Regions from separate parts of the Sphingomonas sp. 4RDLI-65 genome, predicted to be linked through region 1. Evidence: riboswitches for the same ligand, from Rfam matches in the RefSeq annotation. Region 1 holds a riboswitch; each other region holds the start of a gene.
What was found. A riboswitch is a leader RNA that binds a small molecule or an ion and turns the genes downstream of it on or off. The one in region 1 is predicted to bind cobalamin.

Region 1 (6,599 bases):
GCTATCTCGTCGCGCAGAAATACGCCGCCAAGGACCGCGTCGCGGCGATGGGCGGCAGCGCGGGCGGGCTGCTGATGGGCGGCGTCGCGAACATGGCGCCGGCCGACTACAAGCTCATCATCGCGCAGGTGCCGTTCGTCGACGTGGTTACGACGATGCTCGACGCGTCGATCCCGCTGACGACCTTCGAGTACGACGAATGGGGCAATCCCGCGCAGAAGGCGTCCTACGATTACATGCTGAGCTATTCGCCATACGACAACGTCGAGGCGAAGGCGTATCCGGCGCTGTATGTCGGCACCGGGCTATGGGACAGCCAGGTGCAATATTACGAACCGACCAAGTGGGTCGCCAAGCTCCGCGAACTGAAGACCGACACCAACCCGCTGCTGTTCCGCGTCAACATGGAGGCGGGCCATGGCGGCAAGTCGGGGCGCTTCGAGCGCTATCGTCAGAATTCGGAATGGCAGGCGTTCATGCTGCAACAACTCGGCATCGCGAAATAGCACGCCCGTTGGCACGCGACCGAAAGCAGGGTACCGATCGCGCAGGATGCGGCTTCCAGCCGTTTCCCGTGATCGCGTCGGTGCCCGGAAGGGCTTGATTGGGAATGCGGTGCGGACGGTTCGCCGTCCTATGCCGCGGCTGTCCCTGCAACTGTAAGCGGCGAGCGAGACGCACGAGCCCTCTCCGCGAGGGCAGCCACTGGGCCGCAAAGCCTGGGAAGGCGTGCATCGAGCAACGACCCGTGAGCCAGGAGACCTGCCGGCGTCTGGTCGCTCTTGTCCCGGTCCAGGGGGTGGCCGAGGCACGGTGAACGCCGCCTGCGTGACACTGGCTGAGCGACGACCATGTGGCGGGGGCCGCATCGGCGTCGTGCGTCGGCCGCTCATGGCGTCCGGTCGTCGTATGTCCCGGCCGTTCGCGGCAGGCCCCGGTCCTCGTCGGACGCTGCGGGGTTTGTGCATGACGACTACAACACGTGAAAGACCGGTGGGGGTTTCGACCCGCAAGCGCATCGGCTGGCTGTTCGCAGGCCTGGTCGCGGCCAATATCGCCGCCTGGGGCTGGGCGTTCTCGCTGTTCCACGCGCAACCGCTGATGCTGGGCACCGCGCTGCTCGCTTGGGGGCTGGGCCTGCGCCACGCAGTCGACGCGGACCACATCGCCGCGATCGACAACGTGACGCGCAAGCTCATGCAGGACGGCCAGCGCCCGATCGCGGTCGGCTTCTGGTTCGCGATCGGCCATTCGGGGATCGTGCTGATCGCGGCGGTCGCGATCGCGCTGACCGCCAGCGCATTGTCGCAGTTCGAGGCGTTCAAGCAGGTCGGCGGCGTGATCGCGACCGTCATCTCGGCCGTGTTCCTGTTCACGATCGCGGCGATGAACCTGATCATCTTCCGCTCGGTCTGGCGCACCTTCGGCCATGTCCGCGGCGGTGGGACCTATGTCGAGGAGGATCTCGACCTGCTGCTCGGCAACCGCGGGCTCCTTGCCCGGCTGTTCCGCCCGATGTTCCGGCTCGTCACGCGCAGCTGGCACATGGCGCCGCTCGGCTTCCTGTTCGGGTTGGGGTTCGACACCGCGACCGAAGTCGCGATCCTCGGCCTCTCCGCGAGCCAGGCTGCCGACGGTCTCTCGATCGGCGTCGTGCTCGTGCTCCCGGTGCTGTTCGCGACCGGCATGGCGCTGGTCGACACGGCAGACGGCGTCGTCATGCTCGGCGCGTACGAATGGGCGTTCGTGAAGCCGATCCGCAAGCTCTACTACAACATCACCATCACGCTGATCTCCGCCATCGTCGCGATCGCTATCGGCGGCATCGAGACGCTCGCGCTGCTTGGCGCAAAGCTGGGCCTGACCGGCGGCATCTGGGACGCCGCGTCGACACTCGGCGAGAACTTCAACGGCCTCGGCTTCGCGATCATCGGCCTGTTCGTCCTCTGCTGGGTGCTGAGCTTCGCGATCTACCGCTGGAAACGCTTCGACGAGATCGAAGTCGTGCACGGATAGCTGGCGGCGTGCCGGAAAGTCCTCTAACCCACCCCCGAGGCTCGGTTGTACCGAACCTCACAGATCGCGCCGGTGCCCGAAAGGGCTTGAATGGGAATGCGGTGCGGGAGGCTTCCTCGCAATGCCGCGGCTGTCCCTGCAACTGTAAGCGGTGAGCGAGACGCACACGTCCTTCGTTTCGGAGGGCAGCCACTGGGTGCAAACCTGGGAAGGCGTACGTCGAGCCTCGACCCGCGAGCCAGGAGACCTGCCAGCGTAACGGTCGCTCTTGCCTTGATCCAGGGGATGGTCGCGGCACGGTTCTCCGTCTGAGCGACGAACGCGTGCGGCCGAAAGGTCGCGCGTGCGTGTGCTCGAAGGAGAAGTAGAATGTCCGACCGTTCGCCCAATCTGGCCAAGGTCCCCGTCACCATCGTCACCGGCTTCCTGGGCGCCGGCAAGACCACGCTGATCAGCCACCTGATCCGCAACGCCAACGGCCGCCGTCTTGCGGTCGTCGTCAACGAATTCGGCACGCTCGGCATCGACGGCGACATCCTCAAGGGCTGCGCGATCCCCGATTGCCCCGCCGAGAACGTCGTCGAACTCGCCAATGGCTGCATCTGCTGCACCGTCGCCGACGACTTCATCCCGACCGTCGAGACACTGCTCGCACTCGACCCGCGCCCCGACCACATCCTGATCGAGACGTCCGGCCTTGCGCTGCCCAAGCCATTGCTCAAGGCGTTCGACTGGCCCGCGATCCGCTCGCGCATCACCGTCGACGGCGTCATCGCGCTCGCCGATGCCGAGGCAGTCGCCGCCGGGCGTTTCGCCCCAGACGTCGCCGCGCTCGACGCCCAGCGCGCCGCTGACCCCAGCGTTGATCACGAGACGCCTTTGTCGGAGGTGTTCGAGGACCAGCTCGCCTGCGCCGATCTCGTGCTCCTGACGAAGGTCGATCTCGCCGGTCCCGAAGGCGTCGCCAAGGCGCGCGCCGTCATCGCCGCCGAGTCCGCACGTCCCCTCCCGGTCATCGACCTCACCGACGGCATCATCGATCCCCGCGTGATCCTGGGCCTCAACGCCGCCGCCGAGGACGACATCGCCAGTCGCCCCTCGCATCACGACGGCGAGGACGATCACGAGCATGACGATTTCGACAGCGTCGTCGTCGAGTTGGGCGAGATCGCCGACCCCGCCGCCCTCACCGCGAAGATCGAAGCGCTCGCCCGCAGCGCCGACATCCTCCGCGTGAAAGGGTACGCCGCCGTCACTGGCAAGCCGATGCGCCTGCTCGTCCAGGCGGTCGGCGCGCGCGTCCGCACGCAATATGATCGCCTCTGGCGCGCAGGCGAACCCCGCCGCACGCAACTCGTGGTCATCGCCGAGCACGACCGCATCGACGAGGCCCGCATCAAGGCCGCGCTGGACGCCTGAGCCCCGATGCACGTCGTCTTCCGCGAGACCCACGGGCTGGAGGAAAGCGCGGTCCCGCAGGACCTCGCCCAATCCCCCGCGGATCTCGTCGTCCTGTCCTTCTCCGACGGCGACCTCGGCGCGTTCGCCGCGGGCTGGAGACGTGCGGATGCGGCCGGAAGCCGCCTCCCGTCGCTGCGTCTCGCGAACCTGACCGCACTCCAGCACCCGCTCTCGGTCGACACCTATGTCGAGCAAACGCTGGCCGGCGCCAAGGGCATCCTGATCCGGCTGATCGGCGGCCGCTCCTACTGGAGCTACGGCCTGCAACAGGTTGAGAACCTCGCGTGGGAGAAGGGCATAGCGCTCGCCGTCCTCGCAGCAGACGGCCGCATCGACACGCGCCTCGACGCCGCCTCGACGATCCCGCTGTCGACGCTGCGCCGCTTGGCGCATCTCTGCGACACCGGCGGCGCGGTCGCGGCGCAAGCGGCACTGGCCCAGTTCGCGCTGGCCGCCGGTTGCTACGCCGGCCCGGTCAGCGGAGTCCGCGCGATCGCCGACGTCGGCGGCTGGCAACCGCACGACGGCGTAACGTGCCCCGCCGCGTTCGCGCTCAACGCGCACCGCCCCCGCGTGCTGGTCGTCTTCTACCGCTCCTACCTGACCGCCGCAGACCTCAACCCGATCGAAGCGCTCCACGCCGAACTGACCGCGCGAGGTTTCGACGTCATCGCCCTCTTCGCGCCCTCGCTCAAAGCCCCCGACGCAGCCGGCTGGCTATCTCGCTGGGTCACAGCCCTGAAGCCCGCCGCGATCGTCAACGCCACCGCGTTCTCCGCCCGCGGCGCCACCGACACCACGCCGCTCGACGGCGCCGACGTCCCCGTCTTCCAGATCGCGCTAGCCACGTCCGACCGCGCAGCTTGGGCCGGCGCCACCCGCGGCCTCTCGCCCGCCGACCTCGCCATGCACGTCGTCCTTCCCGAAGTGGACGGCCGCCTCTTCGTCGGCGTCGCCAGCTTCAAGGAAGCCGCGACCAGAGACGGCGACCTAGAATATACCCGCCGCGAACACCGCGCTGACCCGGCACGCATCAACGCCATCGCCGCGCGCATTGAATCCTGGACGAAACTCGCCAGCAAACCCGTCGCCGACCACCGCCTGGCGATCGTCCTCTCAACCTACCCAGGCAAGGCATACCAGATGGCGCACGCCGTCGGCCTGGACGCGATCGCCTCCACGCAAGCAATCCTCGCCGACCTAACCGAAGCCGGGTACGCGATCATGCCCGACACCAGCGATCTTGCGATGTCCCGCATAAACTGGCCGCTTGCCGAGTACCGCAGAGCCCTCGCGCACTTGCCCGAAGCACTCCGTAGCGATCTCCTGGAAACCTGGGCCGACCCGACCGAAGACTTCACCTTCACCGCGATCGACCACGGCGGCGCGCTCGTCGCCCTCCAACCCGAACGCGGCCGGACCGAGCAGCGCGCTGAGGAGTATCACGACCTCTCCCGCTGCCCCTGCCACGCCTATGTCGCCTTCTACCTGTGGCTCCGCACGCGCGGCACCGACGCGCTGATCCATGTCGGCGCGCACGGCACGCTCGAATGGCTCCCCGGCAAGTCGGTCGCTCTGTCCGACGCCTGCTGGCCCGAAGCGCTCACCGGCGCGATGCCCGTCATCTACCCGTTCATCGTCAACGACCCCGGCGAAGCGGCGCAAGCCAAACGCCGCATCGGCGCGGTCACGCTCGGCCACGTCCCGCCACCGCTCGAACGCACCCGCACCGGCGCCGGCCTCGGCCGTCTCGAAGCACTGCTCGACGAATTCTCCAACGCCGACGGTCTCGACCCCGCACGCCGAGACCGCCTGCAACGCGACATCCGCGACGAAGCCACCGCCACCGGCCTCGCGGTAACGCTGGGCCTCGACGACGCGCAGTCCCAAGCCGAGGCGATCACCCGCATCGACACCTTCGTCTGCGATGTGAAGGAGAGCCAGTATGGCGACGGCCTCCACATCTACGGCTGCGGCGAGCACGGCGAGGGCGAACGCGCCGGGCTCCTGTCCGCGCTCCAAGGCAAACGCGTCGCACCTGGCCCCTCCGGCTCCCCGTGGCGAGGCCGCGCCGACGTACTCCCGACCGGCCGCAACCTCTACACCACCGATCCGCGCGCAGTGCCTTCGCGGGCCGCACATACCCAGGGCGTAAAGCTCGCCGACGAACTCGTCCGCCGCCACTTGCAGGACCACGGCGACTACCCCCGCAACCTCGTCGTCGACCTATGGGCTTCCGCGACGATGCGGACCGCAGGAGAGGAGTTCGCGATGGCGCTCCACCTGCTCGGCGCGGAGCCAGTGTGGGACATGCAGTCGGACCGCGTGACGGGCGTCGAGATCCTGCCGCTGGCCAACTTCGACCGCCCCCGTATCGACATCACGCTGCGGGTCTCCGGCCTGTTCCGCGACGCCTTCCCGACACTCTGCACGATGTTCGGCCAGACCGTCCGAGCGCTCGCTGCACGCGATGAACCGGCCGACTGGAACCCCTTCATCGGCAAGCCCGTCAGCGCTCGCGTCTACGGCCCCGAACCCGGCCGCTACGGCCTGAGCATGGGCGACGCCGCCGAAACCTACACGCCAGAGGCTCGACTGGAAGCTGGCCAAGCGTGGCTATCCGCCTCCAGCCACGCGCTCGACGACGGCCACGACAGCTTCGACCCGACCGGCATTCGCAACCGCGTCGCCGCCGCAGACGCCTTCGTCCACGTCCAGGACCTGCCCGAAACCGACCTGCTCCTCGCCGCGGACTATGCCGCGCACGAAGCCGGTTTCGCCGCCGCGCAATCGGTCGCAGGAGGGAACGCCACGCTCTACCACCTCGACGCACGAGACCCGACCCAAGCCAAGGCCCGCCCGCTCAAGGAAGAGATCGCCCGCGTCGTCCACGCTCGCGCCGCAAACCCACGCTGGGTCGACGGCATGATGCGCCACGGCTTCCGCGGCGGCGCGGAGATCGCCGCCACGCTCGATCACCTCGGCGCCTTCGCGCACTTGGCCAGCGCGGTCCGCCCCGAACTGATCGACCTCTATTACGACGCGACGCTCGGCCGCGACGACGTCCACGCTTTCCTCGCCGAAGCGAACCCCGGTGCGCTGGCGGCAATGCAGGCGCGGTT
Region 2 (6,599 bases), on a different contig from region 1:
ATGCGAGCGTCCGGTTGATCGGGCGCGGGCGTTGGGGGTATTCGGCGCTGGCGTATCTGCAGACACGGGCGTTCGCGAGCAGCTTCAACAGCATCAATGCCGCGCGGACGACCGCGATCCAGTCGTTGAACCAGTATAATACGCCTGCCACCGGGCTGGGCGGACGGATCGAGATCGCGCCGCCGCTCGGCGAGAGCATCACGCTGAGGCTGGGGGCGGATATCCGCGACGTGAGCGGCAAGACGCAGGAACTCTATACGTTCGTCAACGCGGCGCCGACGCGGCGGCGCGAGGCTGGCGGCGGCACCACGACGACCGGTGTCTTCGCGGATGGGAGCCTCGTGGCGGGCGACTTCACCTTCAGCCTTGGCGGACGGGTCGACTGGTGGTCGATCGATGGCGGCTATCTGACGGAACGGCCGCTGGCCGGCGGGGCGGCGCTGACCAATCTGCGCTATGCGGATCGCGATGGCAGCGAGACGACCGGTCGGGCGGGCGTGGCGTATCAGCCGGTCGAAGCGATTACGCTGCGCGCTGCCGGGTATCGGGGCTGGCGACTGCCGACACTCAACGAACTGTATCGGCCGTTCCGTGTCGGCAACGATGCGACTGCGGCGAACGCGTTGCTATCGCCGGAGCGGCTGACCGGGGTCGAGGGTGGCGTCACCCTGACGCCTGCGCCGGGGGTCAGCATTGCCGCGACCTATTTCTACAACCGGCTGAAGGATGCGATCGCCAACGTCACAACGACCAACCCGCCGCAGGTGCTGCCGGGGGTCGCGACCTACCGCGTCCGCCAGAATCTCGATGCGATCCGCGCGCATGGGTTCGAACTGGATGCGGCGTATCGGCCGGGTCCGCTGGGCGTGCAAGCATCGTGGTCGCACACGAACTCGAAGGTCGAGGGTTCGGGGATCACCGCCGCTCTGGACGGCTTGCAACCGGCGCAGACCCCGCGTGACCAGGTGTCGGGAACGGTCGACTGGCGGCACGATGCGGCGGCGCTGTCGCTGACCGTGCGGCATATCGGTCGGCAGTTCGACGACGATCAGAATACGCGGGTGCTTGGGGCCGCGACGACGCTGGATGCGTATGCCGCGCTGCCGATCATGCGGTCGCTGGTGGCCGAGGTCCGCGGGGAGAATTTGTTCGGCGAGCGCATCGAGGCGGGGATCAGTGGCGCGAACATAGTCGAACGGGCCACGCCGCGGACGATCTGGGTGGGGTTGCGGTACGGGCTTCGGTGATACTTCTCCATTGAGGGAAACGAAGACAGCGTGTTTCCCCGCGAAGGCGGGGATCCAGTCTGGGCTCCCGCCTTCGCGGGAGAACAAGGAAGGGAAAGCGACGTCCTGACCAACACGCCACCACCCCGGCGGAGGCCGGGGCCCAGTTGGGGAACGTCGCTAACTAAGCGCGGTCCTTCGTTACTGTGACCTTGCCAACTGGGCCCCGGCCTCCGCCGGGGTCGCGCTGTGGACGGTGAGCCAGCTTACCCCAGCGCACCCCCTTGGCGGGAACGACTGTAGAGCGTTCCCCGCGTTGACCCGTGCACGACGCGCGACTAATGCCGCTCTCGTGAAGGGTCCCGGCGACGGGATCAAAAGGGAAGTCGGTGCGCGGGCCGGGTCGTCACGATCCAAATCCGCAAGACCGGCGCTGTACCCGCAACTGTGACCGGATAGCGGCCACCCCGATATGCCACTGGGTTTCGACCTGGGAAGGCGGGGTGGGCGCGGCGACCCGGAAGCCAGGAAACCTGCCTTTCACGGTCGATCCACTGCGCGGGCGGGTGCTCCGGCGCGGACGAGTGCTCCGGTTCAGCCGGGCTTCCTCGAGCGAGAGACGTCTGCCGCTCCCGAATGGTCGTGGGCGGTTCTGCCAGGACGTACCCCATGACGAAGTTCTTCCTTCTACTCGGCGCCGCGGCGATCGCAGCGCCTGCTTATGCCCAGACCATCCCCGATACCGATGCTCCCGAACTCGTCGTCACTGCGAGCCGCGTCGCACAGCCCGCCAGCGAGATCGGCCAGGCCATCACCGTCATCGACCGCGCCGAGATCGAGCGCCGCCAGACCGTTGTCGTCTCCGATCTGCTCGCGACCACGCCCGGTGTCACCGTCACGCGCAACGGCACCGTCGGCGCGCTGACCAGCGTCCGCATCCGCGGTGCAGAGGCGGACCAGACGCTCGTCGTGATCGACGGCGTCCGCGTCAACGATCCGTCGTCGACCGGCGGTGGCTTCAACTTCGGCAATCTGCTGTCGAGCTCGGTCGAGCGGATCGAGGTGTTGCGCGGCCCGAACTCGGTGCCGTGGGGCAGCCAGGCGATCGGCGGCGTCGTCAACATCATCACCGCCGCACCGACCGAAGGCGTGCAAGCTCGCGCCAACGCCGAATATGGCTATGCCGACAGCGTGTTCGCGAGCGCAGGCGTGTCGGGTAAGTCCGGGCCGGTATCGGGCTCGCTGACCGGCGGCTATCTGCGCACCGACGGCATCTCGTCCGCCGCCAGCGGCACCGAGCGCGACGGCTATCGCCAATATGGCGCAACCGGACGGGTGGGCGTCGAGTTCGCACCAGGCATCGGCCTCGACCTGCGCGGCTATTTCGCCGACAGCCGCGTCGAGATCGACGGCTTCCCGGCCCCCGATTACGTGCTCGCCGACACGCCCGAATATTCGAAGACGCGCGAGGCTTACGGCTATGCCGGGCTGCACGCGAACTTCGCTGACGGTCGGATCAACAACCGCGTCGCGTTCACGATCGCCGACATCAACCGCGACAATTACGACCCGAGCTTCGGCAGCGATCCGACCTTCATCGGCCGCGGCCGCAGCGAACGCTACGAATACCAGGGCGACTTCCGCCCGTTCGACCAGGTCCGCGTGGTCGCCGGAGTCGAGCGCGAGAACAGCCGCTTCAACGACGGCTTCACCTTCGCGGATACCGGCATCAACAGCGTTTACGGCCAGCTGATCGTCAAGCCGCTCGACATCCTCACGATCACCGGCGGCGTCCGCAACGACGATCACGACGATTTCGGCAGCCACACGACGTTCGGCGCAAACGCCGCGCTGGCGCTGCGCACCGGCACCACCGTCCGCGCGAGCTACGGCGAAGGCTTCAAGGCGCCGACGTTGTACCAGCTCTTCTCCGACTACGGGAATCGCGGCCTCGATCCGGAGACCGCGCGCAACTTCGACGTCGGTGTCGAGCAGGCGTTCCTCGCCAACCGGGTCCGCGCAGGCGTGACCTATTTCAACCGCCGGACGCGCAACCAGATCGACTTCCGCGATTGCAGCCCTGCAGAGCAGACGACCGCCGGTTCGATCTGCGTCGACCGCCCGTTCGGCGTCTACGACAACATTGCCCGCGCCGAGGCGGACGGCGTCGAGTTCACCTTGGCCTTGCGCCCGGTCGACGCGCTGACGCTGACCGCGAACTACAGCTATATCGACACCGAGAACCGCACGATCGGTAGCGATTTCGGCAACGATCTCGCGCGCCGTCCCAAGCAGACTGCGAGCGTCGACGCCGATTACCGGTTCGCGTTCGGACTGTCGGTCGGCGGTACCGTGACGATGGTCGGCGACAGCTTCGACGACGCCGCCAACACCGTGCGGCTCGACGGCTATGCGCTGGCGGGCGTCCGCGCGGAAATGCCGATCACCGACCAGATCGCACTGTACGGCCGCGTCGATAACCTCACCGACTCGCGGTACGAGACGGTCGCGGGCTACGGCAATTACGGTCGCGCGGCGTATGGCGGCGTGCGGTTGCGGCTGAAGTGAGGCGAAGGCCGATCCTCCTCGCGCTCCTGCTCGGGGGCTGCGCGCAATCCCCCGGAGCGGGCGGTGGCGGGGGGATCGTCTCGACCAATCCGTGCGTGGATTCGGTGCTGGTCCGGATCCTGCCCGCATCGCGGATCGCCGGGATCAGCCATTATTCGCAAGATCCGTCCGCGACCTCGATCCCGCTCGACGTCGCGCGTCGGTTTCGCGGAATCGCCGGGACCGCCGAGGAGGTGATCGCGCTCCACCCCGATCTCGTCATCGCCAGCACGTATACGCCGCCGGCGACCCAGGCGGCCTACGCGCGGGCCGGGCTGAAGACGCTGCTGCTCGGTATCCCGGACTCGATCGCGGAGAGCCAGGCACAGGTGAAGCAGATCGCCGACGCGGTCGGTGCGCCCGCGGGTGGCGTGCGGATCAACGCCGATATCGATCGCGCGGTGGCGCGCTGGAGTCGGACGGATGGACTGTCGCCGAGCGCGTTGCTCTATATCAGCGGCGATCTCGCAACCGGGGGGAGCACGTTGCTGAACGAGATGATGACGCGTGTTGGCTTCCGCAACGCCGCCGCGAGCTACGGCTTGACGCATACCGGCACGCTCTCGGCGGAGACGATCGTGACGCAGCCCCCCGCGATCGTGATCGCCCCCGAACGCGCCAGCCGCGGCACCGCGCTGCGCCGTCGGTTGTTGCCGCGTACGCCGCAAGCCGTCTTCCCCCGCGTCCTGATCAACTGCGGCGGCCCGACCATTCCGCCCGCGCTCGAACACCTCGCCGCGATCAGGGCAAGGCTGTGATGCGACACCCATACCAAAACCACCCCGGCGAAGGCCGGGGCCCAATTGGAATGGTGGAAATAATGGAGCGCTGCACGCCGTCACGATCGTCCCCCAATTGGGCCCCGGCCTTCGCCGGGGTGGCGGCGGTGTTTGGTATGAGCGAGGAGGCGTTCTGATGACCCGCACGCCCAAACTCATCGGGCTCGGCCTGCTGGTCATCCTCCTGTTCGGCCTGTCGCTCGGCTGCGGCAAAGTCTGGGTGCCGCTCGACGCCTGGTTCTCGAGCGACCCGCGCTGGTGGATCATCCTCGAACTCCGCCTGCCGCGCGCGGTCCTCGGCCTCGTGCTCGGCGCCACACTCGGGCTGTCGGGAGCAGTCCTGCAAGGCTATCTCCGCAACCCGCTCGCCGACCCCGCCGTCGTCGGCATATCGTCGGTCGCAGCACTTGGCGCAGTCGCTGCGATCATCTTCGGCCTCGGTTCGGGACCCGCGATCTTCGTCGCCGCGATGCTCGGCGCAGGCGGCGCGGTCGCGCTGCTCGCCGCGCTGACATGGCGGTCGCCGAGCGCGATCACCTTCATCCTCGCCGGCACCGTACTCGCCAGCCTCGCCGGCGCGCTGACCGCGTTCCTGATCTCGATCGCGCCGAATCCCTATGCGGTCGCCGAGGTGATCGACTGGATCATGGGCGCGCTGACCGACCGCGGCTGGACCGACATAAAGCTCGCACTGCCGCCGATGCTGCTCGGCGGCGTCCTGTTGATGCTCACCGGCCGCTCGCTCGATGCGCTGTCGCTCGGCGAGGTGGCGGCGCGGTCGCTGGGGATACGGATGGGGCGTGTCCGGTGGCTAGTCGTGCTCGGCACCGGGCTCGTAGTGGGTGCAGGCGTCGCCGTGACAGGCGTGATCGGCTTCGTCGGCCTCGTCGTGCCGCATCTGCTGCGCCCGATCTTCGGCCACCGCCCGAGCGCCTTGCTGCTGCCTTCGGCGCTAGGCGGCGCGGCGCTTGTGCTCGCCGCCGACAGCCTCGTCCGCCTCGCCCCTGGCGCCGGCGAAGTCCGTCTCGGCGTCGCGATGGCCTTGATCGGCGCGCCGTTCTTTCTCGGGTTGCTGGTCAAGGAACGGGGCCGCGCATGGATCTGATCGTCGACGTGCTGCGCGTGAAGCTGGGCAAGCGCACCGTCCTTCACGACGTGTCCGCGCATCTCCGCCCCGGCCGAGTCACCGCGATCCTCGGTCCCAATGGCGCCGGCAAGAGCACGCTGGTCAAGGCAGCCGCCGCGCTCGTCGGTGGCAGCGCGGGCAGCGTCCGGCTCGACACGCAGGACGTCGCGACGATGGACCCGCGCGCCCGCGCCCGCGCGATCGGCTATCTCCCGCAGGACGCGACGGTCCACTGGAACATCGTCGCGCGCGACGTCGTCGCGCTCGGCCGCCTGCCGCACCTCGGCGCGCATGCCGCGCCATCGCCCGAAGACCACGCCGCCGTCGAGCGCGCGATGCACGATACCGAGACCGCGCACCTCGCCGATCGCCCGGTCGGCGAACTCTCCGGCGGTGAGCGCGCCCGCGTCCTGCTGGCGCGCGTGTTCGCAGGCGAACCCCGCTGGCTGCTCGCCGACGAACCGCTCGCCAGCCTCGACCCCTCTCACCAGATCGACCTGCTCGCCCGCCTGCGCGCCTATCCCGCCAGCGGGGCAGGGGTCGCGATCGTCCTCCATGACCTCGTCCAGGCGCAGCGCGCGGCGGACGACGCGCTGCTGATCGCCGACGGTCGGATCGTTGCGTTCGGTCCGGTCGCCGAGGTGATGACCGCGGACACGCTCGCGCGCGTGTTCGGCGTCCGCGTAGCGCCGCTCGACGATGGCGGCCGCCGGTTGCTGGTCCCGGTCGGGCGCGTCGAGATCGGCTAGCCAAGCGACACGCCCGGTGGATCGAGGCTAAGCCGGGGTCGGCGAGGTGAAAGATCATCGACGCGCCGGGCCCGGTTCACTATCCCGCGCCGGGTGATCGACATTCCCGCCC
Region 3 (6,599 bases), on a different contig from region 1:
GCGCACGCTATCGCCGGCCTGACATTCCTGATCTGGCGATGTTCGAGGGGGCGGGCGTCTCCTATTGGGCGTCGCCGATCGAGGCGCGGTTGTGCGAGGGCGAGGAAGTGGCGCTGGTCGGCGGCGGCAATTCGGCGGGGCAGGCGGTGGTGTTCCTCGCGCCGCGCGTGAAGCAGCTGCACCTGATCGTCCGACGCGATCTAGCAGCGACGATGTCGAAATACCTGATCGACCGGATCGCCGCGCTGGCCAACGTGACTCTGCATGTCGGGAGCGAGATCGTCGGGCTGGAGGGCGAGCGGGCGACCGGGCTGACCGCGGCGACGTTCCGCAATCGCATCGACGGATCGACCAGCCGGTGCGAAGTGCGCCATCTGTTCCTGTTCATCGGCGCCGATCCGAATGCCGGCTGGTTGCAGGGCTGCGTCGATACCGACGACAAGGGCTTTATCATCACCGGCATGGCGGCCCTGCCGTTGCAGACGAGCCGCGCGCGGGTGTTTGCGATCGGCGACGTCCGTGCGGGCTCGACCAAGCGAGTCGCGGCGGCGGTCGGCGAGGGCGCGGCGGTGGTCGCGCAGGTCCATATGGCCTTGGCCGACGCCGCGGAACGGAGCGGACGATGAGCTACGGATGCACGCATATGGACACGATCGCGGCGGTCGAGCCGAGTGCGAAAGGGTGCGAAGACTGCCTGCGGATGGGGAGCCAATGGGTGCATCTACGACTGTGCCGGACCTGCGGGCATGTTGGCTGCTGCGACGATTCCCCGCACCGCCACGCGACTGCGCATTTTCAGGCGACGCGGCATCCGATCATCGAGGGCTACGACCCGCCCGAAGGCTGGGGCTGGTGCTTCGTCGACGAGACGATGGTCGATTTGCCCGACCAGACACCGCAATGGGGTCCGATCCCGCGCTATGTTTGAGGGGAAGGCGTTCGAACAGACTTGATCGTTCAATACCACCCCGGCGAAGGCCGGGGCCCAATTGGCAAGGCGGGAGTAACGGCAGACGGTCCTTCGACATTACCGTCCCCCAATTGGGCCCCGGCCTTCGCCGGGGTGGTGTAGCGCCGGGTGGCAAGTACTTTCGATCAACCACACTCGGTCACCCTCGCTTGCGTCGCCGCACCCCGACCGCTAGCCGACCTCCATCGGTAAAAGCGTGAGTGACCTACGATGCGGCGTATCATGATGGGGCTGTTCGCCATTGCGGCGCTCGCCACGGCGGGATCTGCACAGCAGGCGAACCGCGCAGGACCGAAACCGGGGATCGTCCGCGTCCGCCTCGTGACCTCGGAGGGACCGATCCTGCTCGCGCTCGACACGCGCCATGCGCCGAAGACCACCGCGAACTTCCTCGCATATGTCGATGACGGGCGGTTCGACGGGACCGACTTCTACCGCGCGAGCCGGCAGAAATCGGCGCCGAAGCTCGGCTTCATCCAGGCGGGAATCCGCACCGATGCGCGCCGCATCCTGCCGCCGTTCCCGCTCGAAACGACCGCGATGACCGGGATCAAGCACGGCGCCGCGACGATCTCGATGGCGCGGGGCATGAACCCGGCGTCGGCGGGCGGCAATTTCTTCATCACCGTCGGGCCTGCGCCGGCGATGGACGCGCGGGCGGGCTATCCGGGGTATGCGGCGTTCGGTCACGTCGTTGCGGGGATGGACGTGGTGAAGCGCATCCTCGCCAAGCCGACCGGCGGCGGGATGGATGCGTTCAAGGACCAGATGATCCTGAAGCGCGTGGCGCTGGTGAGTGCGCGGCGGCTCGACGGCGTGGCTAAGCCGACGGGGTTGCCGCGGGCGTGGCTGATCAAGACGCGGCCTGATTGGGTGAAGTGAAGTTTCGACGCTAGCGGATGGCTTCTTTGCTCACCGCCAATTGGGTCGCGCGTCTGCCCACCGAACACCCGGACCACCCCGGCGAAGGCCGGGCCCAATTGGGACGGCCCCAGTAACGTAGGGTAGTCCCCTGTGAGTGACGTCCCCCAATTGGGCCCTGGCCTCCGCCGGGGAGGTATTCTGGAAGTTAGTCCCGTCAGTCATGCAGTCAGGCTGAGCGCGACGGCCTCGGCGACCTTTATCCCGTCGACCGCCGCGGAGAGGATTCCCCCCGCATAGCCGGCACCTTCGCCCGCCGGGAACAGGCCGGGGGTGTTGAGGCTCACGAAGTCGTCCCCGCGCGTGATCCTCACTGGCGAAGAGGTTCGCGTCTCGACCCCTGTCAGGACGGCGTCGGGGTGGTCGTAGCCGGGAATCTCGCGGCCGAACGCAGGCAACGCCTCGCGCAAGGCCGTAATCGCGAACTCGGGCAGGCACTCCGACAGGTCGGTCATATGTACGCCCGGCTTGTACGACGGGATCACCGAGCCGAGCGCGGTCGAGGCGCGGCTCGCGAGCAGGTCGCCGATGCGTTGCGCGGGCGCCTTGTAGTTCGAGCCGCCGGCGACATAGGCGCGCGATTCCCAGTGGCGTTGGAGTTCGATCCCGGCGAGCGGGTGGCCGGGATAGTCGCGCTCGGGATCGATGCCGATGACGATGCCAGAGTTCGCGTTGCGTTCGTTGCGCGAATATTGGCTCATGCCGTTGGTCGCGACGCGGCCCTCTTCGGAGGTCGCGGCGACGACGGTGCCGCCGGGGCACATGCAGAAGCTGTAGACCGTCCGCCCGTTCTTGCAGTGGTGCGACAGGCTGTATGCCGCCGCGCCGAGATCGGGGTGGCCCGCGCAGGGGCCGAACCGGGCTTCGTCGATCCAAGACTGCGGATGCTCGATGCGGACGCCGATCGAGAAGGGCTTGGCCTCGACGTGGACGCCCTTGGCATGGAGCATCTCGAACGTGTCGCGCGCGCTGTGCCCGACCGCGAAGACGACGTGGTTGGCTTCGAGATAGTCGCCGGTGCTCAGGTGGAGCCCGCGGAGCTGGCGCGTGCCCGCCTCCTCGACGATGTCGAGACCGTCGACGCGGGTCGAGAAGCGGTATTCGCCACCCAGCGCCTCGATCGTCTCGCGCATGCTTTCGACCATCGTGACGAGGCGGAAGGTACCGATGTGCGGATGTGCTTCCGTCAGGATTTCGGGCGGTGCGCCGGCTTTCACGAACTCGGTCAGGACTTTCCGGCCGAGATGGCGCGGGTCCTTGATCTGGCTCCAGAGCTTGCCGTCGGAGAAGGTGCCGGCACCGCCCTCGCCGAACTGGACGTTCGATTCGGGGTTGAGGACGCTCTTGCGCCAGAGGCCCCACGTGTCCTTGGTGCGCTCGCGGACGACTTTGCCGCGGTCGAGGATGATCGGGCGGAACCCCATCTGCGCGAGGATCAGGCCCGCGAACAGCCCGCACGGGCCTGCGCCGACGACCACGGGACGCGGGCCGGTATAGCTCGCGCCGCCCTTGGTGACGAAGCGATAGCCCGTGTCCGGGGTGCGCTGGACGTGGCGGTCCTTGCGGAAGCGCTGGAGCACCGTGTCCTCGTTCTTGAGCGTGACGTCGACCGAATAGACGAGCTGGATGTCCATCTTGTCGCGGGCATCGTGCGCGCGTCGCGCCACGGTGTAGCGGATCAGGTCGCGCGGTGTGACGCGCAGGCGATCGCGGATCGCGGCGGGGAGCGCTTCGTCGGCGTGGTTGAGCGGGAGCTTGAGGTCGGTGATGCGGAGCATGGGGGACGCTCTAGCGCCGCGCGGCGCGATCCGCCATCGGGAGGACGAGAGGACATGATCATGCGGACCGACGACGAGCAGAATGCCAAGAGTGCCAGGCGCAAGGAGGTCCACGACAAGATCGTCGCGAGCAAGACGATCGAGAAGGGCTTGATCATCGTCCACACCGGCAAGGGCAAGGGCAAGTCGACCGCCGCGTTCGGCATGGCGGTGCGGATGATCGGGCATGGGCGCAAGGTCGGCGTGGTGCAGTTCGTCAAGGGCGCGATGGCGACCGGCGAGAAGGCGGTGTTCGATGCGTTCCCGGACCTGTGCGAGTTCAAGCCGATGGGGGAGGGCTTCACGTGGGACACGCAGGATCGTGCGCGCGACATCGCAGTGGCGCGCGAGGCGTGGGACGAGGTGAAGCGGATGATCGCCGATCCGTCCTATGCGATGGTGGTGGCCGACGAGCTGAACATCGTGTTGCGGTATGAGTATCTGCCGGTCGACGAGGTGCTGGCGGTGCTGGCGGCTAAGCCTGAGATGACGCATGTCGTCATAACCGGGCGCAACGCGCCGGATGCACTGATCGAGATGGCGGACCTGGTGACGGAGATGACGCAAGTGAAGCATCCGTTCCGGTCGGGGGTGAAGGCGCAGGCGGGGGTGGAGTTCTGACGTCTTGATCCTCCCCTGTCAGGGGAGGATTAGAGGCTGCTTGTCTACCGTCGATCGTACGCCTATCGCTCCTCCCGCGACAGGTTTTCCCGAGGCGGCAACGCTCAGGGAAATGAAAATGGGAACGGGTGAACCCCGGCTGCCCCTGCAACTGTAAGCGGCGAGTCACCGTGCCACACGCCATTGGGACGCGAGTTCCGAGAAGGCGGCACAGACCGGCGTCGACCCGCGAGCCAGGAGACCTGCCCGTCGCGGTCGTCTTTCGTCCGGCCAGGGTGCGCCGAACGGACGGGTAACACCCCGAGCGACGACATCGCTTCGCGTCGCGCGCGAGAGCCGGAGGCCTGCGCCTCCTGCCCTATCGCGCGGTGCGGAATCGACTGTCCGAAGGGGTTTTCATGGCAAAGATATTTCGTTTTGCGTCCGTGCGAGGGCGGACATGCTGAAACCGGTCGAAAACCGCGTTGCAGTCGTCGCGTGCAACACGTGTCGGCATTCCGCTGAGGTCCGCAACGATGCGGACGGCAAGCGCGGCGGCGCGCGACTGGTCGAAGCGCTGCGCACGGTGCAGGCTGGCGATCCGGCCTATGCCGAGGTCGCGGTACAGGAAATGCCGTGCCTGTTCGCGTGCCAGGATTTCTGCACCATCCACCTCCGCGCGCCGGCCAAGGTGGGATACGTGCTCGGCCGGTTCGAGCCGACCGAAGACTCCGCCCGCGCCATCCTCGATTATGCGCGGCTCTATGGCGAAAGCGCGTTCGGGCAGGTACCGTTCAAGCAATGGCCGCAAGGCGTGAAGGGCCATTTCATCACCCGGACCCCGCCAGAGGGGTTCGTGGTCGAATGAGCGGATTCGCGTCGCCCGCCGCCTTCCTGGCGGCGCTGCGCAATCTTCCTCAGGCCGATGCGGCGGCGCGCGCAGCCGCAGTCGCGCGGCAGGGCGTGCTGACCAAGCCGCCCGGTTCGCTGGGGCGGCTGGAGGATATCGCGGTGTTCATGGCAGGCTGGCAGGGGCGCGAGCGGCCGCGGCTCGATCGTGGGCGCGCGATCATCTTTGCGGGCAACCACGGGATCGTCGCACGCGGCGTCAGTGCGTTTCCGGCATCGGTGACCGCACAGATGGTCGCGAATTTTGAGAATGGCGGCGCTGCGATCAACGCACTGTCGACCGCAGCGGGGCTTGGATTGAGCGTCGTCGCGCTCGATCTGGACCGTCCGACCGCGGACTTCACGGTGGAGCCGGCGATGTCCGAGGACGACTGTCTGGCGGCAATCAATGCCGGCGCGGCGGCGGTTACCGACGATTTGCCCGATCTCGTAGTGTTGGGCGAGATGGGCATCGGCAATTCGACCAGCGCTGCCGCGCTGTGCACCGCGAGCTTCGGCGGACCGGCGCGTGACTGGGTCGGGCCGGGTACCGGAGTCGATGACGAGGGGATCTTGCGCAAGATCGCGACGGTCGAGGCCGGGGTCGCACTCCATCAGGACAGGCTCGCTACCCCGTTCGAGACGCTGCGCCGGCTCGGCGGGCGGGAGCTGGCGGCGATCGCGGGTGCCGTGGTCGCGGCCCGGCTCGCGGGCGTGCCGGTGATGCTCGATGGCTTCATCTGTTGCGCGGCGATCGCACCGCTTGCGGCGGCATGCCCGGATATCCTCGATCACTGCCTCGCGGGGCACGTGTCCGCCGAGCCTGGACATGGGCGCCTGATCGAGGCGTTGCGGCTTGAACCCTTGCTGTCGCTCGGGATGCGGCTGGGCGAGGGGAGCGGCGCGGCGACCGCGACGTTGCTCGTCAGGGCGGCGCTGGCGGCGCATGACGGGATGGCGACGTTCGCGGAAGCCGGGGTGTCGGGCGCGTGACGGCGCCGCACATGCTGTACCTGATGCGGCATGGTGCGCCAGCGATCGAGGGGCGACTGCTCGGGCGGACCGACGATCCGGTGACTGAGAGCGGGATTGCCGCATGCGTCGCTCGCGCGCGCGGTCTTACCTTCGCTCGGATACTATCGTCCGATCTCATACGAGCACGGGACTGTGCGGCGGCCATCGCCGCTCCTCTTGGGCTGTCCCCGACATCCGACCCGTCGTGGCGCGAACTGGATTTCGGGGATTGGGACGGGCTTCCCCCGGCCGCGGTGGATCAGGCTGCTTTGCTGCGGTTCTACGACGACCCGGACGCCGCGCCGCCGCCGCAGGGTGAGCGCTGGTCGATCTTGCAGACCCGTGTGGCGCAAGCGCTGGCGACCATGGCTCCGGTCCCGACCTTGGTC

Region 2: another riboswitch for cobalamin. It lies ahead of VH567_RS13745 (TonB-dependent receptor plug domain-containing protein); the one in region 1 lies ahead of cobW (cobalamin biosynthesis protein CobW).
Region 3: another riboswitch for cobalamin. It lies ahead of VH567_RS10100 (DUF1636 domain-containing protein); the one in region 1 lies ahead of cobW (cobalamin biosynthesis protein CobW).

The regions. Positions count from the first base shown of each region.
Region 1 covers NZ_JBCEBT010000001.1:231,107-237,705, reverse strand. The annotation lists gene VH567_RS00930 (S9 family peptidase) at 1-506, shown strand, start outside; cobalamin riboswitch at 568-784, shown strand; gene VH567_RS00925 (HoxN/HupN/NixA family nickel/cobalt transporter) at 967-2,016, shown strand; cobalamin riboswitch at 2,070-2,285, shown strand; gene cobW (cobalamin biosynthesis protein CobW) at 2,386-3,435, shown strand; gene cobN (cobaltochelatase subunit CobN) at 3,442-6,599, shown strand, end outside.
Region 2 covers NZ_JBCEBT010000006.1:32,418-39,016, reverse strand. The annotation lists gene VH567_RS13750 (TonB-dependent receptor) at 1-1,247, shown strand, start outside; cobalamin riboswitch at 1,567-1,781, shown strand; gene VH567_RS13745 (TonB-dependent receptor plug domain-containing protein) at 1,896-3,794, shown strand; gene VH567_RS13740 (ABC transporter substrate-binding protein) at 3,791-4,591, shown strand; gene VH567_RS13735 (FecCD family ABC transporter permease) at 4,749-5,717, shown strand; gene VH567_RS13730 (ABC transporter ATP-binding protein) at 5,708-6,487, shown strand; gene alr (alanine racemase) at 6,590-6,599, shown strand, end outside.
Region 3 covers NZ_JBCEBT010000003.1:409,713-416,311, forward strand. The annotation lists gene VH567_RS10075 (FAD-dependent oxidoreductase) at 1-626, shown strand, start outside; gene VH567_RS10080 (UBP-type zinc finger domain-containing protein) at 623-928, shown strand; gene VH567_RS10085 (peptidylprolyl isomerase) at 1,181-1,852, shown strand; gene VH567_RS10090 (NAD(P)/FAD-dependent oxidoreductase) at 2,053-3,669, opposite strand; gene cobO (cob(I)yrinic acid a,c-diamide adenosyltransferase) at 3,724-4,329, shown strand; cobalamin riboswitch at 4,394-4,593, shown strand; gene VH567_RS10100 (DUF1636 domain-containing protein) at 4,769-5,176, shown strand; gene cobT (nicotinate-nucleotide--dimethylbenzimidazole phosphoribosyltransferase) at 5,173-6,189, shown strand; gene VH567_RS10110 (histidine phosphatase family protein) at 6,201-6,599, shown strand, end outside.